One region of the Pseudoalteromonas sp. SG41-1 genome, then DNA from elsewhere that is predicted to be linked to it. Evidence: predicted binding sites of a transcription regulator. Region 1 holds the regulator's gene; the other holds the start of a gene.
What was found. The regulator NrdR, encoded in region 1, represses ribonucleotide reductase genes. The targets are predictions, from matches to a motif close to AAACACNANATNTNGTGTTT.
Positions count from the first base shown of each region.

Region 2: a site for NrdR is predicted at 1,454-1,473, ahead of nrdA (class 1a ribonucleoside-diphosphate reductase subunit alpha). Genes of this name have one in related genera too.

Region 1 covers NZ_JACJFL010000026.1:20,421-23,851, forward strand. Annotated here, with positions in the region: gene ribD (bifunctional diaminohydroxyphosphoribosylaminopyrimidine deaminase/5-amino-6-(5-phosphoribosylamino)uracil reductase RibD) at 1-1,090, opposite strand, end outside; gene nrdR (transcriptional regulator NrdR) at 1,092-1,541, opposite strand; gene glyA (serine hydroxymethyltransferase) at 1,644-2,900, opposite strand.
Region 2 covers NZ_JACJFL010000001.1:125,189-128,619, reverse strand. Annotated here, with positions in the region: gene nrdA (class 1a ribonucleoside-diphosphate reductase subunit alpha) at 1-1,341, opposite strand, end outside; gene H5203_RS00585 (HAD family hydrolase) at 1,743-2,426, opposite strand; gene ubiG (bifunctional 2-polyprenyl-6-hydroxyphenol methylase/3-demethylubiquinol 3-O-methyltransferase UbiG) at 2,426-3,136, opposite strand; gene gyrA (DNA topoisomerase (ATP-hydrolyzing) subunit A) at 3,316-3,431, shown strand, end outside.

The sequences.
Region 1 (3,431 bases):
CGTCACCGATACACACACACTCATTAATTGATAAATTAACAACGTCCTGCATACTTGTCAGCTCTGTAAAGTTTAGTAAGCTTTTGCCGTCATTCCCTAACAACTTCGGCGCCAGATAAACAATATATTCATCAATTAAATTACATTCAGTCATTTGGCCCGCTAAGGTTGCCCCTGCCTCTAACCAAATATGATTAAACTGTTGCTGCGCTAGAAGTTTCATGGCAGCCACTAAATCAACTTTATTATTTTTTTCTGGTACTACAATATGGCTTACGTAATGAGGCCATTGCTGTGATTTATCAAGTTCAGTGGTAAGAATAATTACTTCACTGGCAATGCTAAATAATGCTAGCTCAGGTGTTAAACGATTTTGTGAATCAATAATAATACGTACAGGTTGGCGTACAGGTAATTGCGTTGGTAACGGCTCTGGCAGCTCATCAACACGAACATTGAGTTTTGCATTATCAACTAATACTGTGTCCGCACCGGTTAAAATAGCGCAGCTTTGTGCGCGCTGTAGTTGCACATCTTGGCGAGCCTTAGGGCCCGTTATCCACTTACTTTGACCGTTTTTAAGTGCCGTTTTACCATCAAGGCTTGCGGCCATTTTGCAGGTAATAAATGGCATACCTTGCTCCATGCGCTTTAAAAAGCCACGGTTTAACAGCCTTGCTTGTTGTTCTAACAAACCTGACGCAACCTCAATGCCCGCGTCCGCTAAAATAGCTAAACCTTTACCGGCCACCTGCGGATTTGGATCAACCATAGCAGCAATTACTTTTACCACGCCAGCAGCTTTTAAACCTTCGGCACACGGCGGTGTGCGACCAAAATGGCTACAAGGTTCAAGCGTGACATAAGCAGTTGCGCCAAAGGCTTGGCTACCCGCCATTGCTAATGCATTCACTTCAGCATGGCCTTGGCCGGCAACTTGATGAAAACCTTCACCAACAATAACGTCATTTTTTACTAATACACAGCCAACATTTGGGTTTGGGGTGGTAGTAAAGCGTCCTTGTTTGGCAAGCTCAATCGCTCGGGTCATATAAGAGAAATCTTGTTCGCTAAACTGATATTGGTTCATATCACTCTCCCAAACGGGCAATTTCTTCACCAAATTCACGAATATCTTCGAATGAACGGTATACCGATGCAAATCTGACGTAAGCGACTTTATCGAGTTTTTTCAGCGCTTCCATAATGCATTCGCCAATCAGGTGACTGGAAATCTCACGCTCGCCGGTGGCACGTAATTGCGATTTAATAATATTGACCACTTCATCAACTTGCTCGGTACTGACGGGGCGTTTTTCTAATGCACGGTGTAGACCATTAAGGAGTTTATCTTCATTGAAAGGTTCACGGCTACCGTCTTGTTTGATCACCCGAGGCATTACAAGTTCTGCGCCTTCAAAGGTAGTAAAGCGTTCATGACATTCATTGCATTCACGGCGTCGCCTTACTTGGTGACCACCTCCCACTAAACGCGAGTCAATCACTTTGGTATCTTTTGCGGTGCAAAATGGACAATGCATAGGTATCAGCTTCCGTTAAAAACAAAAAAGGCCGCTTTTAGGCGGCCTTTATAATAGCAAAAAACTAAGCTATTGTGATCTAAATTACTGTTTGTAACTCAATTAAGCGTAAACAGGTAATTTTTTACAGATAGCTTTAACTTTCTCTTTTACTTGTGCTTGTACTGACTCATCGTTGATGTTGTCTAGTACGTCACAGATCCAGCCAGCAAGCTCTTTAGACTCAGCTTCTTTAAAACCACGCCGTGTGATTGCCGGTGAACCAATACGTAAACCAGACGTTACAAACGGTGAACGTGGGTCATTTGGTACTGAGTTTTTATTTACGGTGATATTAGCATTACCTAAAGCCGCATCTGCGTCTTTACCAGTGATGTCTTTATCAATTAGATCAAGTAAGAACAAGTGGTTTTCTGTTTTATCAGATACGATCTTATAACCGCGCTCTTGCATTACTGCAACCATAGCTTTAGCATTTTTCACAACTTGAGTTTGGTATACTTTAAACTCTGGTTGTAATGCTTCTTTAAATGCCACTGCTTTGGCAGCGATAATGTGACATAAAGGACCACCTTGACCACCAGGGAATACTGCACTGTTAAGCTTTTTATAAATAGCTTCGTCGCCACAAGCAGAAATAATCAAACCACCACGAGGGCCGGCTAATGTCTTATGCGTAGTTGTAGTAACAACGTGTGCATGTGGTACTGGGCTTGGGTAAACACCAGCAGCAATAAGACCTGCAACGTGAGCCATATCAACAAACAAGTAAGCGCCTACTTTGTCAGCGATTTCACGGAATTTAGCCCAATCAACAATACCTGAGTATGCTGAGAAACCACCGATGATCATTTTTGGTTTGTGCTCAAGTGCAAGTGCTTCAACTTGTGCGTAATCAATCTCGCCAGTCGCTTCGTCAAGTCCGTATTGGATTGCGTTATAAAGCTTACCAGAGAAGCTTACATGTGATCCATGCGTTAAGTGACCACCATGAGCTAAGCTCATACCTAACACTGTATCGCCAGCATCTAATAAAGCTAAGAACACAGCAGCATTTGCTTGTGAACCTGCGTGAGGCTGAACGTTAGCATAATCTGAACCAAACAATTCATTTGCACGGTCAATCGCTAGTTGTTCAACCACGTCAACATGCTCACAACCACCGTAGTAACGCTTGCCCGGATAACCTTCAGCATATTTGTTTGTTAGCTGTGAACCCTGCGCTTCTAGTACGCGTGGGCTACAGTAGTTCTCAGATGCGATAAGCTCGATGTGTTCTTCTTGGCGAGCAGTCTCTTTAGTGATTGCTTCAAATAACTCTGGATCGAAATCCGAAATATTCATGCTACGTTCTAACATGGGGGCTCCTAGGGCAACGTGTATGGTATTTTGAAGGCTGAATTATACGCTGAAAACGTCAATTTGCCTATGGTGTAAAGATGAACATATTTAAACAGGGATTGAATTTAATTCACAGTGTTTTTGTAATGATATTTTTTTATTAAAGCATCAGAAATTTTAATGAATAAAAGCAAATAACATTTACATTATTTATACCTTAATCTGTTGCATTCGCGATTGTTTACACTATTATGATACCAATGTAATCATGGATGATGAACTAATTTACTATGCTAGCTAAACCTATCTACGAATCAATTCCTTATTGTTATATAATTGTTGGCGGACTTTGCATTTTACTTTTCAGCACTGTTTTACCAACAGCCATTGGTATTTTTTTATTCTTCAATGGTGCCAACATTTGGCGATTACGCTCAAATTCACGGCGTAAAGATCATAAAGTAAATCGCTTTAAAGTTAACAAACACTTTTATTATTATGAATTTAAACCATTTATTTTATTTATGTGCGGATTACTCCTAATCCATT
Region 2 (3,431 bases), on a different contig from region 1:
TTTAGTTGGCAATGCAATTTCTAAACATAAGTTAGATTGGCGAATTGGTGCCACTTTAGCAATGAACGGGCTGTGTGTATTACAGTGGTCAACGTTTTGTAAATAGATGCGGCCAGTGCTAGCACGCTCTTGTGCAAACATTGAAAACAGCTCAATCGCTTTAATACGTTTTTTACGAATTGACTCGTCTTGTTCATATTGTACGTAAAGACGATCAAATTCATCTTGATCTTCAAAAAATGCATCATATAAACCAGGCACATCAGACGGGCTGAATAATGTGATGTAATCATCTTTGATCAAACGTGAGTACATTAGTTTATTAAACTGTACACCGTAATCTAAGTGACGAACGCGGTTATCATCAACACCACGGTTGTTTTTAAGCACTAATAAGTTTTCAACTTCTAGATGCCAAAGTGGATAGAACAGGGTTGCTGCGCCACCACGGACACCACCTTGCGAACAACTTTTAACGGCCGTTTGAAAGTGCTTATAAAACGGGATACAACCAGTGTGGTATGCTTCACCATTGCGAATAGGGCTACCTAGTGCGCGAATACGACCAGCATTAATACCAATACCTGCACGTTGCGATACGTATTTTACAATCGCTGATGAGGTTGCATTAATTGAATCTAGGCTGTCACCGCATTCAATCAGTACACATGAACTGAATTGACGCGTAGGGGTACGAACTCCCGCCATAATAGGCGTAGGTAATGAAATTTTGAACAATGACACCGCATCGTAAAAACGCTTTATGTAGTCTAAACGCGTTTCTTTTGGGTAATCAGAGAACAAGCTGGCTGCAACTAAAATATACAAAAACTGTGCGCTTTCATAAATTTCACCCGTAACACGGTTTTGTACTAAATATTTACCTTCAAGCTGTTTAACAGCAGCATAGCTGAAGTTTAAATCACGTCCATGATCAAGGTATTCATCCAGTTGATCAATTTCTTGCTCTGTGTAGTCAGCTAGTAAGTGTGCATCGTAACGCTTATCTTCAACTAACTTAACGATATGATCATACAAGCGCGGTGGCTCAAATTGACCATAGGCTTTTTTACGCAAATGGAATACAGCTAAGCGGGCTGATAAATATTGATAATCAGGCGACTCTTTAGAGATCTGATCAGCGGCCGCTTTGATGATGGTTTCATGGATGTCTTCAGTACGAATACCATCATAAAACTGGATGTGCGATTTCAGCTCAACTTGTGAGACAGACACATTATTTAGACCTTCGGCGGCCCAAGCAATAACGCGATGGATCTTATCTAAATCAAGTGACTCTTTACGGCCGTCACGTTTGCTTACAGATAGCTGTTGGTTCATAGTTTTGCCTGTATTCCTTGGGATATAATATTTTTTAGTGACACATTTTTCTTAAAATAAATTTTTTATTGCAATAAAACTGTATTAGCGCGAATTTAATTGAATAACATTTAGCCACAACATCTGGTGTTCATCAAATTCTAGATCACAAGATAGTGTGGTATGCGATCATTTGCAAGGGGCATAAACGCCCCTAATTGTGGATAACGTTGGGATAACACGCTTGTGTTAGTAGCCATTAACCTTTGACCATCTGATTAAAATGAAATTTATAAAAATCAACTGATGATCGATTAAATTTACGCATTTTAAAAATAAATTTTGGCTGCTTTTTTTATCAACAAACAATGTGCAAAAAGTAACACGATCACAATATGTAGTGGTTAAAATTTAACATGGCACTATATATGGTTAAACGCATCAATAGGTGATTGCCAATTAAAATCGGCTTGCCAACTCAATGCTTCAGCTTCACTAGGGATGTAGCCCCACAACGCAGCAGCGCTGTGCATGTTTGCAGCCTTGGCTGCAATTATGTCACGCTGCGCATCACCGATATACAAACAACGACTCGGATCAACATCTAACAGTTGGGCTGTATGCAGTAAAGGTAAAGGAGATGGTTTAGCGATATCGAGGGTGTCACCACTGACAATGGCCTGTGCATCTTTGAGTTCAGCAATTGCAGCAACTAATGGAATAGTCAAAAACTCAGGTTTATTAGTCATGATCCCCCATTTGATCTGTTGTTGATCAAGCGCGATCAATAATTGTGCAATTCCAGTAAAGCATTGACTATGGGTGGCAATATTATCTGCGTAGGCCGTTAATAGCTGCTGGCGTAAGTCAGCTTGATTTGGGTGATCGTGCCATTGCTGACCAAATCCAGCTGCAAGCAGCGCCATTGCACCGTTAGAAGCTGCAGGACGATATATATCAGCGGTTACTAATGGTTGGTTATGATTAGCGAGTACGTAATTAAGCGCAGCCCCTAAATCATCTGCGGTATCGAGTAATGTACCGTCTAAATCAAAAATAAAGGCGTCGTAATCAATTGCGGGGGTTGCTGTGTTAAAACCAGCCATTACGCTAGTTTCTCAAAATGCAGAATATAATTAACGCTTACATCGGTATTTAAGCTGTACTGCTTTGATAAAGGGTTATAACTCAATCCCGCACTAGCACGTACTTTGAGGCCCGCTTGTTCTGCCCATGCAATGAGTTGTGCTGGTTTGATAAACTTTTTGTGATCATGGGTTCCATCAGGCACCATCTTCAATAATTTTTCCGCCCCGATAATTGCGTACAAATATGCTTTTGGGGTTTTGTTTAATGTAGAGAAAAATACATCAGCACCAGGTTTCGCTAATTCTGCTACTGCATGAATGATAGATGCAGGGTCTGGCACATGCTCTAACATTTCCATACAAGTAATAGTATCAAAGCGGGCAGGGTGTTCGCTGGCATACTGTTCGGCAGGTATTTTTATATAGTCAACGTTTACACCGGTTTCTAAACTGTGCAGTTTCGCAACGGTTAACGGCTCTTGACCCATATCAATACCAGTCACATGTGCGCCCATTCGCGCCATACTTTCACTCAATATACCGCCACCACAGCCGACATCGAGTGTTTCTTTGTCGAATAAGCCTTTGGCCTTGTCGGCAATAAAATCTAATCTTAATGGATTAATTTCATGAAGGGGTTTAAATTCTCCTTCACGATCCCACCAACGCTCAGCGATGGCTTCAAACTTTGCAATTTCTGCACTATCTACATTCTGATGTTCGGTCATAAAAAACTTCCTCGTCAATCTCAGGCCATTATATAGGGGTAAATTAATAAATCGCAAAGATTTAGCGCCTGTAAATCTAAATAAATTGTGGTAGCATGACTTGGTAATAATAACTAAATCCCCGCAAGCGCCCATATGTGGCACTTTCGTGGGTCAATACTGAAGGAATGTGATATCAAATGACTGATTTCGCCAATGAAATTCTGCCAGTCAATATTGAAGACGAGTTAAAAAACTCCTATTTAGATTACGCAATGAGCGTAATAGTAGGACGAGCACTACCAGACGTACGTGA